2 linked regions of the Saccharobesus litoralis genome follow. The protein of the gene in region 1 binds, or shares a complex with, the protein of each later gene. Links are inferred from orthologs where the notes say so. Each region holds a gene or a part of one and is shown in the gene's direction. Other genes may lie near its edges. The genes, in order: C2869_RS03310 and pabB.

Region 1 (16,249 bases):
CGGGTTGCACCAAATGGCAACAATAATCGTTTTAGCTTAGCCCATGTTCCAGTGCCTTCGAATGTGCGCCTTGAAATCGAACCTGAGGTTGTGTTGGAAATGCGTGGTATTAAAGAAAATTCCCATCCAACAGGTAAAGCGGGGTATCGTCCTAACAAAGCGTTTTTATTCTCGTTTGGGCGCAGCATGAATACTAATAAACTAATTAAACAACGGGTCAAGAATGTAGAGATCCGCTCTACCGATCCAGCTCGTAATTTTACGGTTGACGCCCGCACCAATATGCCATTGAACTATGGGAAAATGAATGGTGGTTTTGGTAATGGTAAAGTGAACATAACCAGAGCCATTCCATTTGGTTACTACTTTGTGGAAAATTTTGCGGTATCGAATGTAACCATTTTGGATAACCACACCGAATCTGTTTCAGTGCAATTAACATCTGATCGCGATTATAAAGATGGTGCTTACGCGTATCGGTTTGGCAAAAAGCCTGTTTATTTGCAGGCGCGTTATCAGCCAAACCCGAAAAGTGTTATTACTAAACAAGGTGAAACGCCTGTCATTAGTAAAAATAAACCCATGAACTCGGCCAACGTCGCGTTAGCCACTAATGACCAAGGTCAATTTGTTGATGATGTTGGTAATGTTATTCCTGATATGTTTGCTATTGTGCGTAACCCGACGTACGGTCGAACACCAATAAAAGGCTCAATTAAAAACGTTAAAGCGCACACTGTGCATACAGGCTACGGTACGGTTCAAGTTTATGGCGGTGATTGGGTTGAGATAGAAAATATCGAATCATTTAATGGCATTGCGGTACGTTTAGAAGCCGGTAATGGTACGAACAAGGATAATAACAACCGTGCTGGGCCGTATTATTCATCTATGAATAACATTAGTATTAAAAACGTTAAAGTGACTAATGGCTTTACGGGCATTTGGCTAAAAGCACACAGCAAAATAATGAAAAATATTCATGTCGAAAATATTGAAGCGATAGACAGCGGTACAGCGTTGCTTATTGGCAAAGGTTCTTTTGCTTGTAAAACAAGGTGTCGAGATTTAACTCGAGGGCGGATTAATAATTTGACTATTACCGGCGATATTATTTTACGCCAAACGGTTTTTGATAAACCAGTGGCGGAAGTGGGTAATCTGGCGACTTACTTTCTTAGTCAAGCCAACCGACAATATTTAGCTAAACGGACAGGTAAAAACTTACAAACGATCTCACGCAATGACTTACAGCGCAATCGTTCTGGTCAACGTTGGTATTTAATATTTCCTACCGCTCCTGTATTAGTTCTTTCGCAATTATCTGCGACTGAAATAGGAGACCAATCTGCTAAAGTGGGCTTTTTTCCAGTTGATTTAAGCCAAGCCAATATAGTGCAAGATGGCCTTGCGTTGGCGGCAGGGGAAACTCAGCGACCCAATGTATTGTATCGCGGTGATATGCGGATGCCTAACGGCAAAGTCGCGAAAGATATGATTGATAAATAGGCGCTACTTTGTAGGTTAGACGCTCGCATTAGGCATCTGTTTTTGGTGCCTGCAGGATAGCAGGTACTTAGGATTTGTCGGGAACAAAATCCTGTGCTTGCAGGATAGCAGGTACTTAGGATTTGTCGGGAACAAAATCCTGTGCTTGCAGGACAGCAGGTACATAGGATTTGTCGGTAACAAAAATCCGGTGCGTCGTATTTAAAGCCTTTGACGAAGCCGTGGCTTCGTCAAAAGTACAATAGACGTTACTTTTTGAGATCTAATCTCTAAGCGCCTTCTTCGTCTTTAACTAACCTAATGTCGCCAAAGCCCATTTTTTGAAATTCCCCATCACGATAGCTGCGCCAAGCTTTTTTATCGCGCGTTGACATTTGTAGTTGTTGTTCCATAGCCAAAAAACGAGTGATGTCGATGCCTTCAGCGGCCGCCGCAGCTTCGTGTGCGTCATTAAATCGATCAAAAGCAAAGTTGATGAGTTTTGTTTCACCTTTAAAGGTGTATTGAATTTTTCGAGCCATGGGTGTTTCAGCCGCTATCTTAAAATGAATAATGGCATGATCATGACACAATCACTAACAAACTGTAAATAAAACGCCAGTTTCATTGCTTTTCAAGGGGGTTTTTGGTCAAATTAGCGACCTTTAAATTTAGGCAAATTGAAGCTCGTTATTCGACTCGGATATTCAGAGCTTGAAACTGAAGTTAGCTAATGAAATTCGAAAAGATCACTACAGAAGGCAAAGCGCGCCGCGGCCGTTTGATTTTTGAGCGCGGAGTTGTCGAAACCCCCGCATTTATGCCGGTCGGTACTTACGGTACGGTTAAAGGTATGTCGCCTGATGAAATTAAAGATATCGGGGCGCATATTGTGTTAGGCAATACTTTCCATCTTATGCTGCGTCCAGGCACTGAAATTATTCGTCAACATGGTGATCTGCATGATTTTATGAATTGGCAAGGGCCAATTTTAACCGACTCTGGCGGTTTTCAGGTATTTAGCTTAGGTGACTTACGTAAAATTAATGAAGACGGGGTTATCTTTCGTTCCCCCATTAACGGTGAGCGTATCGAATTAACACCTGAAAAAGCCATGCAAGTGCAGCGCGAATTAGGGTCTGACATTGTCATGATTTTTGACGAATGTACACCTTACCCAGCGACTGAAAAAGAAGCTCGCGATTCTATGGAATTGTCACTGCGTTGGGCACAGCGTTCAAAAGACGCACATGACGGTAATCCAAATGCTTTGTTTGGTATTGTGCAAGGTGGCATGTACCCGCACTTACGTGATGAAAGCCTTGAAGGTTTGGTTAATATTGAATTTGATGGTTACGCCATTGGCGGTTTGTCGGTTGGTGAACCGAAAGAAGATATGATCAACATTCTTGATCATTTAGCGTGGAAAATGCCAGAAGATAAACCTCGCTATTTGATGGGAGTAGGTAAGCCAGAAGATTTAGTGGAAGCTGTGCGTCGTGGTATTGATATGTTTGACTGCGTAATGCCGACACGTAATGCACGTAATGGTCATATTTTTGTGTCTGACGGTGTTTTAAAACTACGCAATGCGAGACACAAAACAGATACTGGCCCACTGGATGAAAATTGTGATTGTTACACCTGTAAAAATTACTCTCGCGCATATTTACACCATTTAGATAAATGTAATGAAATTTTGGGTGCGCGTTTAAACACCATTCATAATTTACGTTTTTACCAAAAACTGATGAGTGATATGCGTGATGCACTTGAAGCAGGCGCTTTTGCTAAGTTTGTTGAAGACTTTTACGCAGCACGTGATTTACCCGTGCCGCCTTTAGCCGATATTGGTTTTAACAAGGCTGAATCAAACTAGCTGAAATAATTAATTAGGCAGTTTGGCTTGATTACCCAGCCATTGCCCCAATTAAATAACACAATATTATAATGTGGCGCACTGTACAGTGCTGTGCGCTGCTTAAAAAATCACTAAAATTTAAATTCGAGGAAACCCAATGGATTTATTTATCGCTTCTGCGTATGCCAACGATGCTGCGCAACCACAAGGTGGTAGCTTCATGAGCCTAGTTATGTTGGCTGTGATGGTATTGATCTTTTATTTTTTACTTTACCGTCCGCAAGCTAAGCGTGTTAAAGAGCATAAAAATTTAGTTGCTTCACTATCTAAAAATGATGAAGTACTCACACAAGGTGGTTTAGTGGGTAAAATCACTAAAGTTGCTGAAGACAAAGATTTTGTTCAGGTGTCTTTCGCGGATAACGTTGAAATTGCAGTGCAAAAATCAGCTATTACAGCTGTATTGCCAAAGGGCACTATTAAGTCAATTTAATCATTAAGCGCTCATTGAGCGCTTTTTTCATTTCAAAGAAGGTATGTTTCCGTGCTAAACAAATACCCTTTATGGAAATACCTGATGCTGATATTTATTATCTGTGCAGGTTTTCTTTACGCGCTACCCAATTTATACGGCGAAGATCCCGCGTTGCAAATTTCAGGCTTACGTGGTGTGCAACTTGAAGCAACTGATTTAGATAAGGTTAAAGGTGAACTCGATAAAGCGGGTTTAGCTTATCAATCTGCAGGTTTAGTTAACAACCAAGTTGAAGTTCGTTTCGCTGATACGGAAGAACAGTTAAAAGCCAAAGAAGCGTTAAATCATGCTTATGGTGAAAACTATATTATTGCACTTAATTTAACGCCTGCCACACCACAATGGTTAGCCGACTTAAATGCTAATCCTATGAAATTAGGTTTAGATTTACGTGGTGGTGTTCACTTCTTAATGGAAGTCGACATGAGCGTGGCGATTAAGAAAAATCAGGAAGAAACGGTTTCGTCGTTCCGTACCGATCTTCGTGAAGAAAAAATTCGTTATGCGCGTATTGGTGAGTTTGGCAACGGGGTAAAAGTTGAATTTAAATCTGAAGAAGATTTAACTAACGCCAAGCGTGCCTTAAAGAAAAAACACGGTGATCTTACCTTTGATGATTCTACCGATGAAGGCTTTTTCTTAACTGCATTAATGGGTGAGCAAAAAGTTAAAGAAATTAAAGAAAGCTCACTGCAACAAAACATCACCATCATACGTAACCGAGTTAACGCAATTGGTGTTGCAGAGCCAGTGGTTATGCGCCAAGGTTCTGACCGTATTGTTGTCGAATTGCCGGGTGTACAAGATACCGCCCAAGCAAAACGTATTTTAGGTGCCACCGCAACGCTTGAATTCCGTATGGTTGACCAAAACGGTGACCCGTATGCGGCACAAAGCGGTCGTGTACCTGCTGGTTCAGAGTTGTATTATCGTCGTGATAATGGCCAGCCTGTATTGTTAAAACGTCGCGTTATGTTAACCGGTGATCACATCATTGATGCGGCATCTAGCTTTGATGAATACGGTAGCCCGCAAGTTAATATCGACTTAGACAGCAAGGGCGGTAGCATTTTCTCGCGTGCCACCAAAGATGCGATTGGCAAACCAATGGCCACCCTGTTTATTGAATACAAGCCAACGGGTAAACGTGACAAAGACGGTAACCCAGTATTTAAGAAAGTGGCTGACGTTATCAGTGTTGCCACTATTCAAGCGCGTTTAGGTAGTAGCTTCCGTATTACGGGGGCAGGCTCACCGCAAGAAGCACATGATTTAGCTTTATTACTCAAAGCGGGTGCTTTGATTGCGCCTATTCAAATTGTTGAAGAGCGCACAGTGGGGCCAAGCTTAGGCCAAGAAAACATTGATTTAGGTATGCAAGCTATTCAATGGGGATTCTTAGGCGTGTTGTTATTCATGGTAGCTTGGTATAAGGGGTTTGGCATGGTGGCAAACTTGGCATTGGGCTTAAACTTGGTACTGATTGTTGGCGTGATGTCGATGATCCCTGGTGCAACCCTAACTTTGCCGGGTATGGCGGGTATTGTATTAACCGTTGGTATGGCGGTAGATGCTAACGTGTTGATATTTGAACGTATTCGTGAAGAGTTGCGCGATGGCCGAGGGCCACAGCAAGCAATCCATCATGGTTACGATAGTGCATTTTCGACCATTGCTGATGCCAATATCACCACCTTTATTGCTGCGGTTATTCTATACGCTGTGGGTACAGGGCCGATTAAAGGTTTTGCCGTTACGCTAGCGATTGGTATTGCAACATCTATGTTTACTGCGATTGTTGGTACACGCGCGGTAATCAATTTGGCCTATGGTGGTCGTAATGTTAAAAAACTTTCAATATAAGGAGGCGGTCATATGTTAGCTGTAAATTTTAAAACTATCGCCTTTATGTCAGCGCGTAAAATTGCGATGGCATTCTCAGCTTTGTTAATGATTGCTTCACTGGCATCGTTAGCGGTGAACAAGTTAAATTTCGGCCTAGATTTTACTGGCGGTACCTTAATTGAAGTTGGTTTTGAGCAATCAGCTGAACTTAAAGGTATTCGTGCGGTACTAGATGAAAATGGCTTTGACGATGCAGTAGTACAGCATTTTGGCTCAAGCTCAGAAGTGTTGATCCGTTTAGAACCGCGTGAAGGGGCTAAAGCCGCTGAAATTGGTGATTCGGTATTAAAAGCACTGCGCAAAGCGGATCAAGGTGAAGTCGACATGCGCCGTATTGAGTTTGTAGGGCCTAATGTCGGTAAAGAGTTGACTGAGCAAGGTGGTCTTGCCATGTTAACCGCGCTTATTTGTATCTTGATCTATGTGGCATTTCGCTTTGAATGGCGTTTTGCTTTAGGCTCTGTGTCGGCATTGGCACACGATGTGTTATTAACTTTAGGTTTATTTTCAATTTTGGGCTTAGAGTTTGATTTAACCGTTTTAGCGGCTGTATTAGCGGTAATCGGTTACTCATTAAATGACACCATTGTAGTATCTGATCGTATTCGCGAGAACTTCCGTAAATTACGTAAAGGTGGGCCTGAAGAGATTATTAATATCTCGTTAACGCAAACATTAAGCCGTACTATGATTACCTCTGTGACGACGATTCTAGTATTGTTAGCGTTATTTTTTAAAGGTGGTGCCTTAATCCACGGTTTTGCAACCGCTTTATTATTTGGTGTGTTTGTTGGTACTTACTCATCTATTTATGTTGCGAGTTCAATCGCGTTAAGTCTTGGTATTAGCAAAGAAGACTTGATCCCAACCGTAGTTGAAAAAGAAGGTGCTGATCAAGAGTCATTGATTTAGTTGCTTTTATAACGTTAATTGAAAGCCGCTGCGAGTATAACTAACTCTGCAGCGGCTTTTTTATGTTTGTTGTTCTTCATTCTCGCCCCTATCTATTACTTATCTTGAGCAGTGTCATGTACCGCGTTACATGGGCCAATAAAACCAGTATAATTTGTTTAATTTCCTGCTTTTTTAGTTTTATATCTTGTTACTGCTCATCGATAACTACGATTCATTTACATTCAACCTAGCGCATTATTTCCAGTCATTGGATGTTGAAGTCAAAGTGGTGCGTAATGATGAATGGGATCTTGCTACCATTAAGCGTGCCAAGGCCAAGCACATTGTCATTTCTCCTGGTCCGTGTACGCCAAATGAGTCAGGCGTGTCGTTAGATGTGATCACTGAGCTAGCTGGTGATATTCCTATTTTAGGGGTATGTTTGGGCCATCAAAGCATTGCTCAAGTTTATGGGGCTGAAATTGTTCGAGCGCCGGTGATCATGCATGGAAAAAACAGCGTTGTTAGCCATAGCGGCCATGCAATGTTTAAATGCATACCTAGCAATTTTTCAGTTACTCGCTATCACTCCTTAATGATTCAACCTAATACATTGAGTCGTGATTTTACTGTGACTGCGACAACCCAAGATAATGATCAACAAACTATAATGGCCATTGCTCATCAATCTTTGCCTTTGTGGGGGGTTCAGTACCACCCTGAATCAGTGACCTCTGAATACGGTTACCAGCTGTTAGAGAACTTTTTATCACTTTAAGCTTTGTTTCACAGTTTGGCATTTTTAACCTTTGCAAAATGGCTTTGCTGATTTGTAATGGTTACCATTGCGATAGCTGAGCTTTTTGGCTATCTTTTACTTTAATGTTTAGGGCAAAGTTAGGGTTGCTGATAAACGTTTGGTGTCCAAACCTATTTTTTATTGGAGAGCTTTTTGATAAAAGTGGTGCCGATTAAGGTTTGTGATCGTAAATCTACCCCGAAAATAATGCTGAATAAATAAAACTATATGCCACTAGATGCAACCGCTGAGAGTATTCAGCAACGATTTCATGACCTGCTGATAAGTTACGACTTTGCCCGTCGTCAGCGTATGATTGCTTTGGGTGAGTACGAAGAAGACGACTATGTAAATGATGCTCGCCGATTACTGGATGTAGAGAAAAACGCTCGCGAAAGCCGTCAAGCTCAAGAGTTTAGTAAAGCAGTTCATAAACAAGAAATGTCCAGCGAGGTCAATTCTGAAGTCGATTTGCTTTTTCGCGAGCGTATTTTAGAAACAGACAGTGTCGTAGAGCGAACAATAGGCACTTCAGATGCCGTTCCAGCCTCATTAGATATATTGTCGGTTAAAGCTGCATCTATTAGCCGATTAGAGCCGCTAGTCGCATCTCAGCAATGGTTAACGGAAGATCTGATTAAATTTGTTAACTTGCCTGTATATCGTAAATCGGCAGAAGCGAAAAAAGTACGGGTAGATAAACTTAAAACGGCGTTAAGTTATATTGGCTTAGAAAACCTGCCTTTTGTTATCCCTTCATTTGCATTGCGCCAGTGGGTGCCACATAGCACAGAGCCGTTTCGATTGATGAAGCGTAAGCTTTGGGAAAATGGCCTAGCAACGGCAATATGCTGTCGTAAATTAGCCCAAATCTATGATCAAAATGAAAGTGCTTTATTTGTTGCAGGCATGTTTCATGACATTGGCAAATCAGCCATAATTCGCTTGTATTATCGCGTTTTTGACGAAGTGTGGAAGAAAAAATTAACTGAAGCGCGTGATGGTCGCATGAAAGAAGAGCATGATGCGTTAGTCGATTTAGAGCCTGATCCAATCAAACTACGTAATTTGATGATGGAATTTTCAGCACCTATTAGTGCCAATATAGTGGAAAGTTTTAACCTGAAACGCATGATGGTATTGCCACTAATTGAAGATTACGCCAGCGATGTGAGCTTTGATGAGTATTCTGAAGCGACTAAGTTGTTGTCTAAAGGTATTGCCTACGCGCGTTATAAAATGCTGCAGCGCCATAATTTAATTTCAAAGCAAGAAGCAAAAGCGTTTTTTGCGGTAAACCAAATTTCCACTCAAGAGATCATTGAACTACGTAAGTTGAGTTTAAAACGCCTTAACCTCAATATTGCGAGTTATTAGTTTTTCTATTAACTATTAAGCCTAATCACTTCGAGTAAGGTAATTAATCCACCGACTTTTGTCGAAAATAATCGTTTAAAAATCTAAAGTTTTTGTGGGCGAGCATTTATGCTTGCAGAGCCAGAAAACCTTACTGACTAAAAGAGTAAGATTACAGAATTTTGTTCCCAGCAAATTCTAAGTACCGCATCCCAGCAGGCACCAAAAGTAGGGGGGCATAAGCAAGTCTCGCCAAAGGATCAAATATTAGGCAATTTAATAGCTAGAAACCAAGCTTGTAGCAGCTTTACTGCTATTGTCGAAATAAATTTCGACCTACATGGATGTGGGAATGCAGTAAAGCGTCTGGAACAGCGCACAGTAACCTATTTTAGATTTTTCTTAATATTACTTCGCCTCAACTGATCAATTCTTTGCGGAACTGTAATTGGTCAACGTTTAATTAAAACCCAACTAGGTATTCTGCTTAAAAAGAAAAAAACTTAGGTATGAAGATACAAAAAAGCCAGCTTATCGCTGGCTTTTGGCATTATCTAGTTGGTTAACGTTTATAGTAAACCAAGCTTTTTCAATTCTTTGTTAGCCACTGCAGCTGGTAAAGGAATGTAGCCGTCTTTTTCAACAATGTGCTGACCTTTTTGCGCTAAAATCATGCGTAAGAACTCAGCTGTTAACGGGTCTAGTGCTTTGTTAGGGTGCTTGTTGATGTAAACATATAGGTAACGAGAAAGCGGATATTTACCAGAGATCGCGTTTGCCATTGTTGCATCAACATACTTAGTGCCTTTTTTCGCTAAAGGAATTGTTTTAACACCCGATGTTTTATAACCGATACCAGAGTAACCAATCGCATTTAAAGAAGAAGAGATAGATTGTACTACTGATGCTGAGCCCGGTTGCTCATTTACGTTATTTTTAAAGTCACCTTTACAAAGGCCTTTTGACTTAAAGTAACCGTAAGTACCTGATACAGAGTTACGACCAAATAATTGAATATCTTTACGTGTCCACTCACCAGAAAGACCTAATTGGCCCCAGCGGTCAATATCTTCATTACCGCCACATTTACGAGTGCTTGAGAAAATGGCATCAACTTGTTTGATTGTTAAGCCTTTTAATGGATTATCTTTGTGAGCAAATACCGCTAATGCATCGATAGCAACACGTACACCCGTTGGCTTATAACCGAAACGTTTTTCAAACGCTTCAATTTCTTTTGATTTCATTTTACGGCTCATAGGACCGAATTGAGAAGTACCTTCTGTTAACGCTGGCGGAGCTGTAGATGAACCAGCAGCTTGAACCTGAATGGTTACGTTTGGATAAATTCGCTTATATTCTTCAGCCCAGAAAGTCATCATGTTAGCTAATGTATCAGAGCCAACAGATGATAGCTTGCCAGAAATACCACTGGTCTTTTTGTATTTAGGTAAATTTTCATCGATAGCAACAGATTGTGCGGCGAATAAAGTCGCAGCAGCAAAACCTACTACTTTTGCGAGTGCTTTAAGTTTCATTATTAACTCCAAACGGTGTCGTATTTAATTGCGATAAATTTTATGACGATTTTATGTCAGTAATATTACAGTCAGTTATTTCAGTACGTTTTATTTTCAGATAATTTCTCTGGGTAAAACGCAGCCGAAAACGCACGACAATCGCGAAAATAAATTAGTTTGATTAAGGGTAATTAAGAGAATATAGCCACTAAAAAGTGGCTATAGATTAACTAAATAGTCAAAGCGAGCAGGTTTTAGAGGAAGCCGTCAAGCTTCGAGGCCCCATGAGCATATGCTCTACTATGTGATTGGGGCGAGTAAGCGATGACAATGAACTATAAGACCTGTTCGAGAAGACTATTGATTAGAATTTTTGCTCTAGGCCTAGCGCGAAGTAACCTTCGTCAGAACCGTCGATATCGTTATCAATACGAGAGTACCAAGTGTAGGCTTTAGTTGCCGCACCTAGCTTGTAATCAACACCTAATGTAGTGCTGGTTTTGTTGGCACCCATGTCTTGGTCAGCTGTTTGATATTGGGCTTTTAATGTTGCGCTACCTAGCTTATATGCAGCACTAACAAAAATACCGTCTAACTCGTCTGTGCCGTCAACTTTTTCTTCAGTTTGATAAATTGCACCAAGCTTTAATTGGTCAAGTTTTATTGAAGCAACAAAGCGCGTTGCGTCGACACCATCAACTTCACTGTCATTTGCAATGGCAAAATAAGTGTCAGATTTTTTCAATTTTTCGTCGCCGTAGCTAACAGCTAGTGATACGCCTGGCTTAGCTTCTGGATCGTCACTTGCTTCAGTAACGTAAGTCGCAGCAACTTTAAAACCGTTAAATGATGCAGATTTAAAGTTAATTACGTCGGCTAAACGGTTTTCGCCTTCCCAAAGGTTTTTGATATCGGCTTTGTAATCGCTGAATAAATCCACTTTACCCTGAGACTTCTTAAATGCTGTATCAATACGGCCAATAACCACTTCACCAAAGTTACCTTTAACACCAAGATATTGGTTACGAGCTGTTAAGTTATCCTTTTTGTCATCTGGGTTTACTTGCCATTCGTAAACATAAAGTGCAGTTAGACCATTGTCTAATTTAAACTCACCTTTAGCACCAAAGCGTGAAGCGTGACTTTTAATATCACTGTAAGTGTCTACACCTTCGTCAGCAACGACTACTGCTAAGTTGGCTTTACCATAAAGTTGAATGGCTTTACTGTCGTCTGCCTGTGCAAAAGAAGCAAACATGGCTGACGTGATAAGGGTGGCGGTAACTAGTGATTTCATGATTTATTCCCACTACAAAAAGTGAATTATTACGATTTTTAAAACTGAAAGATGACAGATGTATTTCAGTTACATTTCTAATTGGTTGCGATTTTATGTACCTAATATGACACTAATATTACAGGGTAAATAAAACTGTAATAAAAGTTTCAAGCTACTGAAATTGCTGCTTAAAAATAACTGTATATGCAAATGTTTAATTTACCAGCGCTAAAAGTTAAATAAGTGGGTTTTTGGGGAGTTTGTAGACTTAGTGTTTGAATTTATTGAAGAAAAAAAGCTCCAAGTAGGAGCTTTTTATGAAAAAGGTTATTGAGCAATAGTTTGTTTTATTTGATCACGATTGAAGTGTCTAACGTCTGTGCCTTTAATGAAGTAAATGACGTGTTCACTGATATTTTGACAGCGATCACCAATGCGCTCTAATGAACGCGTTGCCCACATGACATCCATAATTTTAGGAATGGCTCTTGGGTCTTCCATCATGTAAGTCATGAGTTGGCGGTTAATTGCTTCATAAGCTTTATCAATTTGTGTATCCATTTGGTAAACTTCAAATGCTTCGTTGCTGTCCATGCGGGCTAAGGCATTTAGCACCTTAGATAACATGATTAGCACTTTGCGTCCCATATGGTCCAAATCGACTAATAACTGCTTTTGTTCATTGGAGTATTTGTCACGAGCCGTTTTTACTATACGGCATATTTCATCGCCGATACGTTCCAAATCGGCAATGGTTTTTGCAATAGCTAAAACTAAACGTAAATCAATTGCCGCTGGTTGGCGCTTAGCAATAATGCGCGTGCACTCTTCATCGATAATCGTTTCATACGAGTTAACTTTATTGTCATTGGCAATAACAGTATCAGCCAGAGATGAATCTAAATCATTCATGGCAGTTAACGCATCTTTTAATTGGTTTTCTACCAAACCGCCCATTTCGAGAACATGGCTTAGTACTTGTTCCAGCTCTTTATTAAATTGTCCGGATATGTGTTTATCTAAGTTTAATTCCATCTTGATACCTCTTTCGTGCGGGTTTAACCGTAACGCCCTGTAATATAGTCTTCCGTTTTCTTAATAGACGGAGCCGTAAATAGTTTGTTTGTATCAGAATATTCGATTAATTCGCCCATAAACATAAATGCGGCGTAGTTTGATACACGTGCAGCTTGTTGCATGTTATGTGTCACAATGACCACAGTGTAGGCTTCTTTTAATTCGTTGATTAATTCTTCAATTGTTAAAGTTGAAATGGGATCGAGCGCTGATGTCGGTTCATCCAACAGAAGTACTTTTGGTTCTATGGCTATGGCGCGGGCAATAACTAAACGCTGTTGCTGACCACCAGATAAACCAAACGCACTGTCGTTTAGTCTGTCTTTTACTTCTTCCCAAAGAGCGGCCTTACGTAAAGAGCTTTCTACAACTTCATCTAAATGGCGTTTATCGTTGATACCTTTTAAGCGTAGACCATAGACCACATTTTCGTAAATAGACTTAGGAAAAGGGTTAGGGCGCTGGAACACCATACCAACATTTTGGCGTAATGTGGCAACATCTACGTCTTTATCATAGATATTTTTACCTTCAAGGTTGATGGCGCCGTCAACTCGACAAATATCTACTAAGTCGTTCATGCGGTTAATACAACGTAATAAGGTTGATTTACCACAACCTGACGGTCCAATAAAGGCGGTAACTTTACCTTTAGGAATTTTCATATTGATGTTGTAAAGCGCTTGCTTGTTACCATAGTGTAAGCTGAGGTCTTGCATTTCTAATGCCACTTGCTCAGGCTTAAAATCTTTTGGGTCGACCGCGTTGGTGATCTTGGCAATATCTGGGGCTACTGAAATCATAAAATTACCCTAAGTATTCTGTTTAATGATGACGGCCTACAACCGTCATCTATTTAATTAATTTGGTTACTATTTAAATTAGCTTGGCTTTTAGTGTTCTAGCGATTTATATTTTTCGCGTAGATGGTTACGTATACCGATAGCCGTAATGTTTAATGTGACAATCACGGTAACCAATAAGAAAGCTGTAGCATAAACGAGTGGTCGTGCCGCCTCGACGTTTGGACTTTGGAAACCTACATCATAAATATGGAAACCTAAGTGCATGAATTTACGATCGAGATGGATAAATGGGAAGTTACCATCTAACGGTAAAGTCGGAGCCATTTTAACTACACCGACCAGCATTAACGGTGCAACTTCACCTGCCGCTCGAGCAACTGCCAAAATCAAACCTGTCATGATTGCTGGGCTCGCCATGGGGATAACAATACGCCATAGCGTTTCAGCCTTGGTTGCTCCTAGTGCTAAGCTACCTTGTCTTAATGCACTTGGGATGCGTGATAAACCTTCTTCAGTTGATACTATAACGACTGGTAAGGTTAGTATAGCCAAGGTTAAAGCAGACCATATTACCCCTGGTGTACCAAATGTTGGGTTTGGTGCCGCTTCTGGGTAAAACAAGGCGTCAATGTTGCCACCTAGCATATAAACGAAAAAGCCAAGACCAAATACACCATAAACGATACTCGGTACACCGGCTAAGTTTATAACCGAAATGCGGACAATTTTCGTGATGGCATTTTTTGCTGCATATTCATGTAAATAAATCGCAGCAACAACACCAAATGGTGTAACGATGACAGCCATTAATAAAACCATGAATACTGTGCCGAATATGGCTGGGAATACCCCACCTTCGGTGTTCGCTTCACGTGGATCGTCTGAAATAAATTTACCGATTTGCGCGACAAAGCTAATGGCTTTTGAAAAACCATTCATATCGTTTGGAAATTGAATATCCAAAATTTGGTAGGCTGGTATCTCAACTAACTCGCCACGCATGTCACGGACAATAATTTTGTCGCGTTGGCTTGCAACACGCAGCTCATTTAAGCTTTTTTCGTAAGTTAGGTACTCTGCTTGTAAGTCAGATTTTTGTTTAGCAAAATCAGCAATGACGGCGTCAGTTAGTTTACCTTTAAGCTCAATGGCGCGTTGTTCTAAACGAATATTTTCCAGCTGATAGTTAATAGCGCCAATGTCACTATTTTGAATATCAAGCATGTCTTCATTTAAATCTACAGCGCGCTCAATAACGGCATCTAGTTTGGCTAACTTTTGCTCACCTGCATAAGTTTGGCCATCCTCTACTACGGCGTGAATATAGCCATAGAAGTTACCGTTTTTAATACGCTCTATTTTAGCTAAGCCAGGCTTTGCTTGCTTATCTTGAATATCCGTTTGCAGTATCCAACGGAAATCTAACTCAACAAACTCACGGTTACCGGTTTTAATTAAAAAGCGCTCTACTGTGTCTTGTTGATAATTAGTCAGTTCTACACCCGCTTGACGTAAACGAGATGTCGGTACTTCTTCGCTGTCGTAGACCTCACCAATGACGGTGTATTTTTGATTGTTTTGCTCAATCGAAAATTCAATTATATCAGAGGGCCAAAAATAAACTAAACCGCGCCATGCAATCAGTAACAGTAAACCTATTACTGAGATCAAGCTGATGCTAACCGCACCCGCTGTCATCCAAATCCAAGGAGAACCTGATTTAAACCACTTATTCATTATCGTCTCCTGATATTATAATGAGCTGTACTTTTCACGCAGGCGCTGACGAACAAATTCAGCGGCTGTGTTGAACAAGAAAGTAAATACAAATAAAACGAATGCAGCTAAGAATAATATTCGATAATGCGAGCTACCGACTTCAGATTCCGGCATTTCAACTGCAATGTTGGCAGACAAGGTACGCATACCTTGGAAGATTGACCAGTCCATAACCGGCGTATTACCCGTTGCCATTAATACAATCATGGTTTCGCCTACTGCACGTCCTAGACCCATCATGACAGCCGAGAAAATACCAGGACTAGCGGTTAATAACACAACGCGAGTTAATGTTTGCCATTGGCTTGCGCCAAGCGCTAATGAACCATGTGACAATTGTTTAGGTACTGAGAATACTGCGTCTTCGGTAATCGAAAAGATGGTTGGAATAACCGCGAATCCCATGGCGATACCGACAACGAATGAGTTACGTTGATCAAAATCGATTCCTAGTTCATCCGTTATATATAAACGCATGTCACCGTTAAATAATCCTTGTTCAATTGCAGGGCTAATTGAGAAACAAACCCAACCTAACAATAGAATAACTGGAATAAGAATAATCGAGTCCATACCCTCCGGAATGCGCTGAGTTAGGGCTTTAGGCATAACATGCCAAGCATAGGCAACGCCTATAATCACGACAGGCATCAATAGCATAAGGACAACAATACCGGGTAAGTTCTCTTCAACTAATGGTGCTAACCATAAACCGGCAAGGAAACCTAATATAACAGTCGGCAAGGCTTCCATAATTTCAATGGTGGGCTTAACCACTTTACGCACGCGTGATGGCATAAAGTAAGCGGTATAGATGGCGGCAGCTAAACCAATTGGCACAGAAAATAGCATGGCATAAAGCGCCGCTTTTATCGTACCAAATGAAATAGGTACCAAACTGAATTTAGATTCAAAGTCATCGCCAGCTGAGGTTGATTGCCAAATATAGT
Region 2 (16,253 bases), 3.2 Mb from region 1 along the record:
ATTTTTGGTAAATGCAGCATCTAATTTAATAGTGGAAGCATGGTAAGCAAAAAAACTAGTCAGCAATACAAAAGCCAATAAAACTAGCGAGCGCTGACGAAAAAGAAGTTGTTCCAGAAAATTAACTATGGGGTTTAACGACATAACTCTTCCTAAAAACTCGAGCGCTTATCTGTTTGGATAGGTAAAACTTGTATGCCTAGTTCCCCTACCGTGACTAATGTATCGTTTAAAATAATACCGGCGACCTGGCTTTTTGAGGTTAATTTACCTAAAACTGAATAACCTTTACCCTCTGCATACAAGCTAATTTCATCACTATTCGCCAACGCAATAAATCCATTAGTTACATTAATGGTTTGATTAACCGATACCTGATTTGCGGTGTGTTGAGCGCGCCAATCACCGTCTGCTAACGTAAAAACTCGTCCTCTTAACCCAGCAACACGCACACCTGATTTAGTTGATTGCACATCAAAGAAAGAACCTGCATATAGCGATTGTTGGCGTTGCCAGTTTTGTCCCCAATCAACGCTTTTAGCAATTAGACCCGTTTCACCAACAACCCACACTTGCTGGCTTGTCAACGTCAATTTGTTAAGGTGAGGCAGGCTTGCTGCTAGTTCTGCTTGATAAACCTCTTCACCTTCTTGTTTAATATCCTGCAGATATTCAATATCGTCTTTGGATAATAAACTAGCATGTAACTCCTTTTGCCATGTTTTACCACCATCTTGTGTGCGTAAAAATAATCCGTAAGCACCAACAGCAATTCCACGTAATTGATCAATAAACACTATGTCCATTAATGGTGTTGCATCTGCCACATTATAGTTTTGTACTACCCAAGTTTTTCCAGCATCAGCACTATGTAAAATAGCAGCACTATGGCCTGTTACCCATAAATGATTTTGATCCAAAGAAAAGATAGATGTCAGTGTTGTATTTATGGGCACAGTTAGTTGTTGCCACTGGTTTAGATTAGTACTTTGAGCCTTGATGATATGACCGCGCTCTCCTACGGCATAAATTGTTTGATCAACGCGGGTAATGTCGAGCAGCAAAGATTGACTCGCTAATGGTTGGATTTCAGCCGATTTGGCAAAAACCCAAGGCGTCGCTAACCAAATCGTGATCAACAATACGAATTTGATCACTTCATTTCTCTTTAATTTATTTTTTTTCAAATCAGGAACCACAACAAACAACATTTAAAAAAAAGCCAAGCGACAATGCTTGGCTTCCCTACCCCACATAGTTCAATATACAGCGACGCGCTAGCGGATCCCCGCTCGGCGTAATGCTGACGTGGTAAAATCTCTCTCGTTTAAATCGGCATCAAAATTATACATTTTTTCATTATTGTCTAAACCTAATGCTAAATAACGTCGAGAATTTAAATCATGATAAACATCGAGCGTCGACCAATGCGTAGGCACTTCGTAATAATTTAAACCATAGGAAAAATTCACACGATACAACTCATTTCTACTATCGAAAGCATCAGCTACGTGAATTTGCCAACTGTCTTCGTCAATAAAAAAGACTCGCTTGTGATAAATATGGCTTGTACCGTCTTTTAAATTAGCTTCAACCACCCACACTCGATGCTTCTCATAACGAGTTAATTCAGGATTAATATGCCCCTTATGCAGAATATCGTCATAATTGATCCCTTTAGCGTGCAACTTATAACTGTTGTATGGGATATACAGCTCTTGTTTGCCTTTTAAAGTCCAATTGTAGCGATCAGGTGAACCATTAAATAGATCAAAATCATCTGTCGTTCGTAAGCCATCCGACGCTGTGCCTGGGGCATCAAATGCCACATTAGGCGCTTTGCGCACTCGGCGTTGTCCTGTGTTATATGTCCATGCATTGCGCGGCGTTTTTATCTGGTCCATGGTTTCATGAACTAATAAAGCGGTACCTTTCAGTCTAGCCGGTGCAGTAACACTCTGACTGAACTTAAACAATATATTTGATTGCTCTAACTCAGCTGGAGTGGCATCACGCATCGAATAAAGAAATAGCATTTTTTCATCAAAGCCGATAAAGGTGTAATCACCACCAGCGGTAGGCATAGCTTGACCACCGTTACGCTCGGCAACTTCACCTCTAAAACGTAATGTATGGTTCCAAATGACTTCTAATCCGTTTTTAGGTATTGGAAAAGGAATGCCCACTGCGGTGCCCTTAATACCGTTGCCGCCTTGGACTAATTCTGCTTGAGTGGCATTGGCTTTAGTCGCATCATACACAAACTGCGGGTACGCGGCGGTTCTACGCGTTTGATAGACAGGCATTTTAAAAGTATCAGGGTAGGCTTTAAATAAAGCTTTTTGCCCTTCACTTAGATTAGCCGCATAGGTTTGATAATTGCTTGCGTCAATCACAAACAATGGCTTGTCCGAACTAAAAGGATCTGGGTGATGATCACCTTTGTTATAGCCAACAACAGGTTTATTTAAACCGCCATTCCAAGCTGGAATACTGCCATCTGCGTTGCCCGCTTTTTCAGCCCCGATTGGCGTTAAATCTTGACCTAATCGTTTAACCTGTTCAGCCGTGATTTTTGCGTAACTCGCTCCAGCAAAACCAATTAAAAATAGGCTGGTAGCAATAATAGATAATTTATTTTTCATAAAATTTTGCGCCTATTAAATTGAATATTTAATACTGAAAGAAACATAGTCGCGATCAGCAAAGTTATTAGTTGTACCTACGCCACCCCAGAATGCGTTGTATGATAAATCGGCGGTAATTTTGTTTTGATATTCAGCACTTACACCAAAGCTGGCGGACTTTCTATCTTCAACAAATAAGAACATGGGATCTGGCGTTATTCCTTTAACATCGTGTGAAAAAATAACCCGAGGTGAAACATTAAACATACCAGCTACGTTATTGTAGGTTAATTTACCAACCATTCGATAACCCCAAGCCGATTCGGTTGGGAATGGATTCGTTTCCTCACCACCGGCTAAATCAGCCCGTAAACCTTGTTTAAAATCATCAACCCCTATTCGGCTGGTACCCGGACCATTCAAATGAATATCGAGCGTATCAGGAAAATCATCTATCATGACGTAACCCGCTTCGCCTAACAACGCTAAAGAATCAGCACCTAAGGTCGGGCCAAATAAATGCGTTACTGTGGCTTGTATCTGGGTTGTATCAAATAACAAATAGCCACGCGCTATATCACCAGGCTGTGTACCTTCTATTTGCGAAATGCCAGCCAAAGATTCAGCCCCAGGTAATCCAGCATTAGCTAACTGTTCTGGCATACCCGCATACAATAACTCGACATCATCTATTTGTAAGGGTTCGTCTTGGCGATAAGCAATTTCACCTGCTAACGCAGTTTCACCAATACTGGTATTAAAACTAAAACCATAAAGCTTTATATCTTCTGGGTATTCTAAAATCGCTTGGGTAAATACATCGAGTTCATGCAACGCATCCGCTTTAACGCCTTTTGTTAAAACAGTTTGCACATCTTCAGTAATACTTTGTGAACCAAAATTAGACGCTCGGCCAGAAATAAGTGGTCGACGGCTATGGTAATTCATATGATAAAAACTAAATTCCGTATCATTTAGATCTTCAGAATAAATAGACAGTTTTAAACCATATTGACCACCATCATCTGGCTCAACATCTGTATTATTTCCGACAACTGCAACACTGCGTGCTAGGCCTATTAACGCACTTGGTAAACTTTGTGGAGCCACCTGCGCCAAACCATTAATGACAGAAGCCACATAAGCCGCATTCATATCAGGGTTTTGGGTAAAGCCTAACTGCACATTATTTTGATAACCGCCATCCCCTGCAAAATCATTAGTTGAAAAATAGCTCCCAGGTGCCGGTAAAATAGTTTTTTTCCATTCATATTGATAAAAGAAATCAAGCGAAACTGAATCTGTTAAGCCAAGTGATGCCCATAGCATACCAACCGGAATAAAGGCTTCTTTAAGTTCAGCGCCTGGCGCTTTTAAGCGAGCAATATCAACTGGGTTAATTGAGTTGATGCCATGAGAAATGAGTGTGCTTTCCCCCCAACTGACTACCTGATCACCTAAGCGAACAGAAACAGGAATATCATCACCTATCGTAAAGTCCGCATAGACAAATGCATCTAACAAACGAAAATCTTGACATACTTGCTCTTTCGCTTCGGGATCTGCACAAATATCATAAGTTGTACCGGTTAATGGATTAGACCAAGCTTTTTTACCTTGAGCCGCATCGTCATAAAAATACATGAAACGCGTGAAAAAACCGAAATCGCCAGCGTTAATGTCTAACTCATGGGTGCCTTTAAATAAGGTAGAAAAAGCGTCTCCGGGATCGTGATTTAGATTACCTAAATCACCATTGGCTGAAAAAGCCCCCGCTTGCGGCCAAATATCACGATTAGTATAAATGGGGTTACTTAGGCTATACCCTTGCCAATTAAAACGAGGATGATTGTTTTTACCGATTAAATCAAAGTCTCTATCTTCCACACGATAACTGGTGCCAAAACTGAAAGTAGAGTCAAAATTAACCGTAACATCACCTAGCTCAAATTCGACAGCGTGAACTTGGCTACTTAACGCTAAAGTTACGGCACTTGCTAATAAACTGACTTTGCAAGCATTTAAGGCTTGAGTCGCTTTACGCTTCATAAAAAGTATCCCCCATTTGTTATCTGTCGGGCACAGTAACAAGGTGTTATTGGTATTAATCTTTGATAGGACTCATCACAACATCTTAACATTTTCATCAGGTCTTACCAGTGGTAAATTACCTATAATTCAATAGTCTGGCTGCTTTTTACAGAATTTCCAGCCATTTTTGTAATGTATTTGTTACGAGATTAAATAAAGTGCCAATCTAACCACTTATTTTGATAAGTATTTCACAACTTTTATTTTTTAATTCGTTTCGGGCGAAAGTAATCGATATTTTGATAAAAGCCCAGTGACTCATTGTCCTGATACCAGCTAGGTATGCCTAAAAACGGCATTGGCGATAAGTTTTGATTATCTTCCAATTGTTTTCTCGATAAGATTTGTTCAACTAAAAGTTGATCAATAATCGGGATTTGAACCTTTAATTCCTGTTGGAAAAAGTCATTCTCGACTTGAATAAAAAAAGCTTTACCCGTAAGGCCTAAATATGGCTCTAAAGCCATTTCGTAATTAGCATGGCCAAACATAAACGGGCGGATGCTTGTATCCCAATCAGCACGTTGTTGCCAAAAACAGGTTGTCCATTGGTGCTCACGCAATTTAAGCGCCCAATCAAGATCTGAAATGGCAAACACAATGCCACATTCATCAAATAGCGTTAAGGCATCTCGCCGTTTGGTTCTTTTTTTTAAGCCTTGTGCTTGTATATCGGCGTAATGGAGCTGATTTAACAAACGTTTAGTTTGCGGAAACAACAACCAAATACACGCATTAAACAGATCATGCCAATTGTTCAGGCGGGTAGGAATAATTTTACGTTGATTAATCACTTCCTCATAGTATTGCCCCTGCCAGTCAAAATTTTCCGTTTGCGGCACAAAGGTTAACCCTAATTGTTTAAATTGCGAGAAGTTAGCCGCGAGTGAATTTAATGTATCAGCGCTGGGAATAGCCGAATACTGGTGTATACCAATAAGGTTACGGATATCAGCATATAAACCATGCTCAACCAGTGCTGAATGTAATATATTGATTTGATTCAACTTGTTTTATAACTTACAACTTATTTACCTGCATTGTCGGCCAATTCAGGCGAAATTTCATCGTTTAAATTAAGATTTTCTATTGTATTGAAACGGCCGGATATTTTCTGAGCTGAGGTATGAATTTGTTTAACATCGTTAGCCGCTTGATCAATATGTCGAGCTAATTGGTCGAATCGTTTACCAAAGCGATTAAAATCATCACTAAGCAAGGTTAAATGTTGCTGAATAATATGAACTTGCTCGCGAGTCGCTTCATCCTTTAACACCGCTTTGGCTGTAGTCAAAACGGCCATTAATGTAGTTGGTGATGTTAACCATATTTTTTGTTGCCAGGCTAATTCAACCAGATCATTATGGTGGGCATGTATTTCGGCAAATATTGCTTCTGCAGGTAAAAATAAAATAGCGCTATCTGCGGTTTCATGGCGGATAATGTATTTAGTTGCAATGTCTGTGATATGTTTTTTCACATCTTGTTTAAATTGTTTAATTGCAGCATTGCGATCAGCGTTTGCTAGCTGTAAATCAGTCATCCTTTGATATGATTCCAACGGAAATTTTGAATCGATAACAATACGCCCTGTCGGTTGAGGCAGTTCAAGAATGGCATCAGCAATTTTATCATTACTCAATTTAGCTTGTTTGCTGAATTGATTAGGTGCTAGGGTATTTTCTAACAAAGCGTATAGCTGCACTTCGCCAAAGGCACCACGAGAACGTTTGTCAGCCAAAATTGTCTGCAAACTCGTTACATTGGTCGATAGCTCACTGATTTGCTTTTGTGCTTCATCAATTAATGCTAAACGTTGCATAATCCGATTAAAGGTTTCGATACTTTTCGCAAAACCTTCATTTAATTTTTCATTCACTCTGTCGCTGATCTTATCTAACCTTTGTTCTGTATTTTGAGTGAGGTTATCAATACGCTTACCGACAACGTCAGCATGCCACTTTAACGCTTGAGTTTGCTCTTGACGCTGTTGCGCTGCAACGCTCTGACTATTTTCAGCTATGTTTTTAAAGCCGTTTAATATTGAATTATTTAGCTGGTGAGATAAATTATTAAAATGACTTTGTTGGCTTTGCGAAGATTCGTATTGCTGGTTCAGCAAAGATTGCCTTAGATCAGCATTTTCTTTGATGATGATATTCTGCATTTGTGTAACAACGTCTTCACGTTTTGCAAAGTATATTTTTACCAAGCCGATGCAAGTTAATACATTTAGTAAAAGACTAGAAAACAATAAATAATGCGTTAATTCAAAAGCTTGAAGCTGTGCGTACATAAGGCTAGATACAAAAAAGACGTCAACAGACGCCTTTATAACAAATAACTGTAATTATTAACAGTACTCTTTACTTATCTAAAGCACCATCAAGCTCAGCAATTTTGGCTTGCCAAATCGCAGGGCCCGTTTCATGTACATTATTGCCGGTCGAATCAACCGCAACCGTTACTGGCATATCTTCTACTTCAAACTCATATATCGCTTCCATACCTAAGTCTTCAAAAGCCACGACTTTTGATTTCTTAATGGCTTTAGCAACCAAATACGCCGCGCCGCCAACTGCCATTAGATATACCGCTTTATGTTTACTGATACTTTCAACCGTTGCTGGTCCACGCTCGGCTTTACCTATCATGCCCATTAAGCCAGCATCACCTAGCATCATTTCTGAAAACTTATCCATACGTGTTGACGTAGTTGGACCTGCTGGTCCCACGACCTCGTCACCTACAGCATCCACAGGCCCTACGTAATATATAAAGCGATTATTAAAATCTACGCCATTTGGTAACGCTTCACCGCGTTCTAAATATTCTTTAATACGTTTATGAGCAGCGTCTCGACCTGTTAATATTTTTCCAGATAATAAAATAGTGTCGCCCGCTTTCCATTGCTGGGTTTCTTCTTTAGTAATGTCATCAACATTAACACGACGCGTATTTTCACCCACTTCAAAAGTCACTTCTGGCCACTCTTCTAACTTAGGTGGCTTAAGCTCTGCTGGGCCTGAACCGTCTAAATGAAAATGGACATGGCGAGTCGCTGCACAGTTAGGGATCATCACAACTGGCTTTGATGCCGCATGAGTTGGTGCTGTATTAATTTTAATATCAACAACAGTGGTTAGACCACCTAAACCTTGGGCACCAATACCTAGTTTATTAACACGTTCAAAAATTTCTAAACGTAATTCTTCTTCAGCATTTTGCGGACCACGATCTATCAACTCTTGAATATCAACAGGGTCCATTAAGCTTTCTTTGGCAAGTACCGCGGCTTTTTCTGCCGTTCCACCAATACCTATACCTAGCATACCAGGAGGACACCAACCTGCCCCCATTGACGGCAATGTTTTTACCACCCAATCAGCAATTGAATCACTCGGGTTTAACATAGCCATTTTGGTTTTATTTTCAGAGCCGCCACCTTTGGCCGCTATCATAACTTCAATTTCATTACCTTCTACCATGTCGATATGAACAACAGAAGGTGTATTGTCTTTAGTATTTTTTCGCGTACCTGCAGGATCAGCGACAATCGACGCTCGCAAAGGGTTATCTGGGTTTGTGTAAGCTTGTCGAGTCCCTTCATCAACCATTTGCTGAATGGTCATGTCGGTTTTATCCCATTGAACACCCATACCGACTTTAACAAAGCAAGTTACAATGCCAGTATCCTGACATAAAGGACGACGTCCCTCTGCCGACATACGCGAATTAATTAAAATTTGCGCCATGGCGTCTTTAGCCGCTTTGTTTTGTTCTTTTTGATAAGCTTTATCAATAGCTTGAACAAAGTCTAAGGGATGGTAATAAGAGATAAATTGTAATGCATCGGCGATGCTTTCAATAAAATCTTGTTGGCGGATCACTGACATGATGTAAAGGCCTCGTTATATTGTCTCAATAGAGCTGGCGCAACTCATTATTCATAATTCAAGAATCATATAGCTACGCGTTGTAAAGCTCCCTTTTGGTTGTGGTGTATGATAACCTTGAACTGTCTTTCCTGCCAGTCACCTAGCAGTGCACATTAAATATCAACGAGTCAATTAATTAGCTAAATGAGTGATTTTTCCGATTCACGTTTTATAACAAAACTAGATTTACCGCATAGACCAAAATCCGTTTTTGCAGCAATTAGCCAAGAACATGGAGCCATTTTTCTCGATTCTGGTAACTCAAGTCATCAAAACAGCCATTACGATATTATTTTATGCTCGCCGACATTTGAGTTAGTGTATGAAAATGCTTGTACAAAAATAACCGATAATCACAGCGGAAATAGCGAATATAAATCTGGCGATCCCATTAAAATCGCTGAAACTATTTGGCAAAACAATAAACCGCAACAATTAGCCCCTAAAACCTTTCCATTTTGCGGTGGTCTTGTTGGCTGGTTTAGCTATGATTTAGGCCGTACAATCGAAAAGCTACCCGAAATAGCCGATGTAGGTTTTGACTGTCCCGAACTATGCGTAGGTATATATGACTGGGCACTGGTATTTGATAATAAAACTCAACTTTGGTACTTACTCGATTACCAGCCAAAACTAGATCGCTTAAATAAGCTTTTAACGAAAATAGACAACTCGGCTGTACAACCTACATTTTCATTAACGTCAGCATGGGCTGCTAATATGACGTTCGATGAATATAGAACAAAATTCAACCGCGTGAAGCATTACCTACAAAGTGGTGACTGCTATCAAATTAACCTTGCGCAACGGTTTGAAGCGCATTATCAAGGGTCTTTGTGGCAAGCTTACACTCAGTTAACAGCAGTCAATCAAGCCCCTTTTTCGGCCTTTATTCAAAGTAAAAACAATACCATTTTATGCTTATCGCCAGAGCGCTTTATTCAATTGCAGCAAAATAAAATAGAAACAAAACCGATTAAAGGCACGATAGCTCGTGGGAAAACGCAATTGGAAGACGAAAAACAAGCTGAGATACTGGCAAGTTCATCGAAGGACCGAGCTGAAAACTTAATGATTGTCGATCTATTGCGCAACGATATAAGCAAAGTCGCGAAGCCCAAAAGTGTTGATGTGCCTAGCCTATTTGCAATTGAAAGTTTTCCAGCTGTCCATCACCTAGTTAGCACGGTTGTTGGTGAGCTAGCAGAAGATAAATCGCCATTTGATTTACTCAGAGGCGCTTTTCCAGGTGGTTCAATAACCGGAGCGCCTAAAATTAGAGCCATGGAGATTATTGAAGAACTAGAACCCCATCGACGCCATATTTATTGTGGCAGTATCGGTTATATTGACTGGCAAAATAAAATGGATACCAATATTTGTATCCGCACTTTAGTCGCCTCTAAAGACAAACTATATTGTTGGGCTGGGGGGGGGCTCGTCATGGATTCGGAGCTAGAAAGTGAATATCAAGAAACCTTTCATAAGGTCGCCAAAATCTTACCTGTATTGCAACCCGACACTGTCTAAAATAGCGAACAGATTAAAATCCAATATTGTGCTTAGCCAAACTACAGGCCAGCGTTTTGATTTTGCAAAACATCAACTCAAGCAATCGGCAGTATCGGTTTTGATTGAACTTGCTCACAATAAGCAAGCCAATGTTATTTTAACCCAAAGACAACATTCACTGCGCAGTCATCCTGGTCAATTTAGTTTCCCTGGTGGTAAATTCGATGAATTAGTTGACCAGTCTCTGGCGCAAACTGCATCAAGAGAAACAAAAGAAGAAATAGGCTTAGAGGTAACCCCAGAAACCGCAATAAAAATAAATACGTTTTATACGTTGAGCGGCTATAAAATAGAACCTTACGTCAATTTTATTACCCCACCTTATCAAACAAAAATTAATACTGACGAAGTTCATCAAATTATCAAAGTGCCGTTAGCATACCTTTGCCAACCATGGCAGTTCACCAAGATAAGAATCAAAAAGAATAATGCACGCTTAACCGTATATGCTTTTAGTTATCAAGGTGCGTTAGTGTGGGGAGCAACAGCGGGAATTTTGGTTGATTTAGCCAGTCGGTTATCAAATAACCCAACTGGCTTTATTCAAGCTATACCTGAATTTTAACTACCTAACAGGCAATTTTAAATCGGCAAACATAGCATCAATATCGTCGGCATTTTTCAACATGATGGCTTTTTCAACGACATCTTTCGTTAGATGTGGTGCAAAGCGCTCAATGAAGTCATACATGTACTGACGTAAGAAGGTTCCTTTACGGAAACCAATTTTTGTTGTGCTCGGCTTAAATAAGTGACTAGCATCAATCGCAACTAAGTCCTTATCAGACATTTCATCAATAGCCATGGTCGCGATAACCCCGACCCCAACACCTAATCTAACGTATGTTTTAATAACATCAGCGTCAGTTGCGGTAAATACGATTTTCGGATCTAACCCAGCATCACTAAACGCCTGATCTAATTCCGAGCGTCCAGTAAAGCCAAAGACATATGTCACCATTGGATATTTTGCAACATCACTTAGCGAAACGTCACGTAATTTAGCTAACGGGTGATCTTTACTTACAACGATAGAACGATTCCAATGGTAACATGGCAACATAACTAAATCGTTGTACAAGTGCAGAGCTTCGGTTGCGATGGCAAAATCGGCCTCACCTTTTGCTGCAGCATCACTGATTTGCGCTGGCGTACCTTGATGCATATGTAAAGAAACTTTCGGGTATTTCCCCATAAAACCTTTAATAACGTCTGGCAACGCATAACGGGCTTGAGTATGGGTTGTCGCGATATTCAGTTTACCTTGATCAGGCAATGTATGCTCGCGTGCAACTGATTTTATACTTTCAACCTTAGATAAGATTTCTTGTGCAATATTAATAATATCGCCGCCTGCTGGCGTTACATGAGTTAAGTGTTTACCACTACGGCCAAATATTTGTACACCTAGCTCGTCTTCTAACATACGTACTTGCTTACTGATACCTGGCTGAGATGTATATAGGCTTTCAGCTGTTGCAGACACGTTTAAATTGTGATTTAACACCTCGACAATATAACGTAATTGTTGAAGTTTCATATCCTCACCTTTCCGTTTAGGCTAATGTTCATGTGACCCATTTCAATTAAATAGGCCTATCTGAACACATATTCTAAATATCTATAGTTGTATTCGCTTTTATTACTATAAAATAAACTAACGCTATAGTCATGGAATAATTGATAAATTTTTGTTATTAACAACAAATTAGTCAATTTAAATCATTTTTTACGGCTTTTATTCTGTCCTAACTGAAAAATACAGAATAAAAAGCCTAATTTGGAGAATAACAATATGGGAACTGGCTCTATCGATTTTTCAACTGTATTAGCGTCAGCCGTTCACGATATGAAAAATTCATTGTGTATGCTGATCCAGTCAATCGACAAATTAAGTCACAAAATGTCTAATCAATCGAATGAAGATGCAGAAGAATTAGCCCGTTTACATTATGAAGCCTCGCGCCTAAATACCAACTTATTACAACTACTCACTCTGTATCGAGCTGAAAAAAATCAGATGCCTCTTAATGTTGAAGAGCATTATTTAGACGATGTGTTTGATGAAATATTAGCTAAAAACGAACTGTATATCGAAAAAAATAAATTAGAAGTCAGTATCAATGTAGATAATGAACTGTGTTGGCATTTTGATATAGATATGATCAGCAGTTTGCTTAATGATATATTTATCAATGCCTTACGATATAGCGCAGGATTTATCTGTATGTCTGCCGATATCATTGATAATGAACTTATCATTACGGTCGAAGATAACGGTGAAGGCTACCCAGAGCGCATGCTAGCCATACAAAATAGTGAGATGCATGATTTAGATTTAAACGCAGGCAGAACAGGCTTAGGACTTTATTTTGCCCGTTTAATAGCCGCAGCACATACCAATATCGATAAACAAGGCAGTATAGAATTGACAAATGGCGGCAAGCTAGGTGGCAGTGTATTTAAATTGAGACTACCCTAAGAATATATTTTTAGGTAATATCAACAAGATAACGCTTTAAAAAGCAAACGCCTGAGTCAAAAAGCAGGGATTGGCAAAATTGTCAGTTAATAATAAAGAGTATCAAGTATGATTTTCCAAATAGTGATTGGATTAGTAGTCGCATTAGTTGTACTAGCTGTGATTATGAATGCAATCCAACAGCACAAGACAAAAGTCGAAGCTGATAAAAGGGTTGAACTGGCAAAATATAAAGCAGTTATTGAAGACACAGAAGAACTTTTAATGAGCGCAGGAACTATCCCTGTCAGCCCCCAACTGATTTTAATCATGCATCAACGCGTTTTAGATGCATTAAAAGCCATGGCTGAAGTTAACCCTGAATCTAAGGAAATCAATCAACGCCTGCGTGACGCCCAAGAAAGAGTCAAAAACTTCAACCCTACTGAAGCTCAAAAAGAAGAAGACTTTGTGATCCCCGATGAAGATAGAGTCATCATCACTATGATCAAGGCGGTTAAAAAACTAAGAGCATTATTAAGAACCGAGCATACTAAAGGCAAAGTCGACACACATTTATTTATGGTCGAAGATAAAAAATTAGAAGGCTTTCAATTACGAGTTAACGTGGAAAGCTTACTAAAACGTGGTAAAGCGGCTCAGAGCTCACATATGCTTGGTTCAGCCCGCCAATATTTTGAAAAAGCATTAAACACACTTGCTGGACAAGCTAACCGCACAGAATACGTTAATAGACGCCAAGCTGAACTTGAAACTATTTTAAGTGAGATTGCAGCTGAGCTGAAAAGTACAAACTTGGCGGATGCGAGACGTAAAGGTGAAAAGGATAAAGACGACTTGGACGTATTATTCCAACCCAAAAAGAAATGGTAATTATCTTAATCTGAGTTCAAGCCGTTTCAGATTTACCATTTATTTTTTGTTGCCACCTGGTTTTACCCAAAACGCGGGGTCTAAACGCTCAGAAAACCAGTTGATGCGCCAATCTAAATGTGCACCTGTTACCCTACCCGTGGCCCCTATCTCAGCAATTTTGTCGCCTTGTTTTACAACCTGCCCCTCTTTAACATCTAGCTTAGAAAGATGAATGAAAGTTGAAGTCAAGCCATAACCATGATCCAAAATAATGGTTCCACCTGAATAATACATGTCATTGTGCGCCAAACGAATAATACCAGCAGCAGGAGCGACAACTTCAGTACCTGTAGGAGCGGCGACATCTAATCCAAAATGCGGTCGTTTAGGGACATTATTGAATATACGCCGGCTACCGTACACGCCTGAAATACGCCCTTTACTAGGCCAAATAAAAGTTTGCTGATAGCCATTTAGATCGCTGTCTACTTTGCGCGCAGCACCAATTTGTTTATTGTCGCTGGCAATGCGTTTTATAACACTATCAGGTGGAGCGACATATTTACTGGCGACACCAGTAATTTTATCTTCTTTATAAGTGCGAGCTGCTAATGGAAAGTTATATAGCAATGCTTGACCATTTTTTAGTTTAAACTCGACTTGTTGCTGCAATTTAGCATCGCGCCCAAAGCCAAAAATGAACTGCCCTTTATCATCACATCTGCCTGTTTTGCTATTAAGTGTATATGATTCACAATCAGTCAAAGTACCTAAAACAAATCCTCCAGGCTGCAACGCTTGGCGAACAATAGTTAACTCACTAGCATACACAAATGAATTAAGCGAAACTAATGCAGCGATAGCAACTGACAATGGCTTGACTTTGTTAACTGAAAGCAATGGCACCTTTTGATACTCCCTCATAGGCGTGAACTTCGAATGTTTCTGTGGGGTATTTATTTTGCATTGTCTCCAACATAAACTCAGCAATACACTCAACTGTTGTATCTCTATCCATTATGTCGGTTATACGTTTACTGACCACAAGCTCAAAGTCACCTTGGCTGGCTGTATATGAAAAGCCGTAGTAGTCATCGCTCGACAAACCATGCTGTGCACAATAACGATGAGCTAATTCAAGATCGAGATCACTTTCACTGCCAATATAAATATCTTGCCAGCGCTTAGCCCAATATGTTTGATAATCTGTATTTTCGTTACCAGCCGATTTTACGATAATTTTTGAGCGGTGACCGTGAACAATTCGCTGGCAGTTACCTTCATGCTTTTTTAAACCATGGCTGTAATGATAAAAAGGCGAATCTATTTTTTCTGGCCTTAACGTGATAATCAAATCTTTCACATTACTGGGCATATCCAACATCAGTCGGCTTTTTATCACAGGTAACAAAGACTCGATAGTTATTTTATCAGTAGGAGCAAAACAATATGACGAAGCAGGAGCCGACACATATATATGCTCGCCATTATCTAATCTAAAACTAATCGCTTGACTGTCTAAATCATGATGATTGGCAATAAGCCCCGTCGATTCTTCAGGTATATGTAATTTATGATCAAATTCGTCATCGATTATGGTTTTGATTTGGCTTTTAACAAGACCAAAATCTAAAACCATGTTTTGTTCATTTAAATTACCGACCAAGATGACATCGACAATCCAACTCTCGCCAACTATCCCTCGTTGGCTATCTAAGTAAGAAAAGTCAATAACGGAAAGATCGTTAACAAATAAGTGCATTAAATTTTTCCAGCTATTTTACTTGCCAGCTAATGTCTTCATTAGCCTTGATAGGTACAACAACATCTTCGCCTAAAGCGTAAGATTGTGGAACCGTCCAAGGCTCCTTAACCAAAGTCACTGTATCGGTATTACGTGGTAAGTTATAAAAATCAGGACCATTGAAACTTGCAAATGCCTCTAGCTTATCTAATGCATTTTCTTGCTCAAACACTTCAGCATACAACTCCAACGCTGCGTGGGCTGTATATGACCCAGCACAACCACAAGCTGCTTCTTTTTTATGCTTCATGTGAGGTGCGGAATCCGTACCTAAAAAGAATTTAGCATTACCACTAGTTGCGGCTTCAACTAAAGCTTGCTGGTGCGTATTACGTTTTAAAATAGGTAAGCAATAAAAATGCGGTTTAATACCACCAACCAACATGTGATTGCGGTTATATAACAAATGATGAGCTGTAATTGTAGCCGCTACATTTTTGTTTTGCGCCAGAACAAAATCGACTGAATCCTTGGTTGTTATGTGCTCCAATACAATTTTCAATTCAGGAAAATCTGCAACTACAGGCGTAAGAACCGTCTCAAGAAACACTTTTTCACGGTCGAATATATCAATATCAGCACAAGTCACTTCACCATGAACTAACAACAACATGCCAGCTTCTTGCATGGCTTCTAGGACTGGGTAGATATTTTTTATATCCGTCACGCCTGAATCAGAGTTAGTTGTCGCACCAGCCGGATATAGTTTTGCAGCAACAATGTGTCCACTGGCTTTTGCTTGTTTAATATCGTCAACCGTCGTGTTATCTGTTAAATATAGAACCATTAACGGTTTAAACTGACTATCTTGTGGAATGTGACTGGTTATACGTTCACGGTAGGCTAATGCCAATTGCGTATTGGTTGCGGGTGGAACCAAATTT

Evidence for each region.
Region 2: the proteins of C2869_RS03310 (region 1) and pabB are in contact, whole or in part, in a solved structure (PDB 8RP0), measured with the Escherichia coli proteins. The link is inferred for Saccharobesus litoralis from one-to-one orthologs.

The regions. Positions count from the first base shown.
Region 1 is NZ_CP026604.1:874,839-891,087, reverse strand. What follows is about bases 5,848-8,674. They hold C2869_RS03310 (anthranilate synthase component II), read left to right. Parts: upstream 5,848-6,888; coding sequence 6,889-7,461; downstream 7,462-8,674. Other genes in these bases: C2869_RS03305 (HDOD domain-containing protein), read left to right, coding at 7,711-8,674; secF (protein translocase subunit SecF), read left to right, coding at 5,848-6,701. Also shown: C2869_RS03340 (hypothetical protein), read left to right, coding at 1-1,509; C2869_RS03335 (DUF2960 family protein), read right to left, coding at 1,779-2,030; tRNA guanosine(34) transglycosylase Tgt, read left to right, coding at 2,222-3,367; preprotein translocase subunit YajC, read left to right, coding at 3,507-3,842; protein translocase subunit SecD, read left to right, coding at 3,894-5,747; more of secF, read left to right, coding at 5,760-5,847; more of C2869_RS03305, read left to right, coding at 8,675-8,859; C2869_RS03300 (PstS family phosphate ABC transporter substrate-binding protein), read right to left, coding at 9,408-10,376; C2869_RS03295 (porin), read right to left, coding at 10,723-11,655; phosphate signaling complex protein PhoU, read right to left, coding at 11,965-12,672; phosphate ABC transporter ATP-binding protein PstB, read right to left, coding at 12,696-13,517; phosphate ABC transporter permease PstA, read right to left, coding at 13,608-15,260; C2869_RS03275 (ABC transporter permease subunit), read right to left, coding at 15,273-16,249. UniProt on the Escherichia coli protein: Part of a heterodimeric complex that catalyzes the two-step biosynthesis of 4-amino-4-deoxychorismate (ADC), a precursor of p-aminobenzoate (PABA) and tetrahydrofolate.
Region 2 is NZ_CP026604.1:4,110,343-4,126,595, forward strand. The notes cover bases 8,163-10,993. They hold pabB (aminodeoxychorismate synthase component I), read left to right. Parts: upstream 8,163-8,800; coding sequence 8,801-10,186; downstream 10,187-10,993. Other genes in these bases: C2869_RS15025 (fumarate hydratase), read right to left, coding at 8,163-8,614; C2869_RS15035 (NUDIX hydrolase), read left to right, coding at 10,215-10,793; cysB (HTH-type transcriptional regulator CysB), read right to left, coding at 10,794-10,993. In the rest of the region: C2869_RS14995 (efflux RND transporter permease subunit), read right to left, coding at 1-144; C2869_RS15000 (WD40/YVTN/BNR-like repeat-containing protein), read right to left, coding at 153-1,187; C2869_RS15005 (DUF1329 domain-containing protein), read right to left, coding at 1,278-2,645; C2869_RS15010 (DUF1302 domain-containing protein), read right to left, coding at 2,661-4,676; C2869_RS15015 (DUF3025 domain-containing protein), read right to left, coding at 4,919-5,725; C2869_RS15020 (DNA recombination protein RmuC), read right to left, coding at 5,746-7,014; more of C2869_RS15025, read right to left, coding at 7,085-8,162; more of cysB, read right to left, coding at 10,994-11,768; C2869_RS15045 (sensor histidine kinase), read left to right, coding at 12,024-12,710; C2869_RS15050 (hypothetical protein), read left to right, coding at 12,819-13,583; C2869_RS15055 (M23 family metallopeptidase), read right to left, coding at 13,623-14,471; C2869_RS15060 (6-carboxytetrahydropterin synthase), read right to left, coding at 14,452-15,327; pyrC (dihydroorotase), read right to left, coding at 15,341-16,253. UniProt on the Escherichia coli protein: Part of a heterodimeric complex that catalyzes the two-step biosynthesis of 4-amino-4-deoxychorismate (ADC), a precursor of p-aminobenzoate (PABA) and tetrahydrofolate.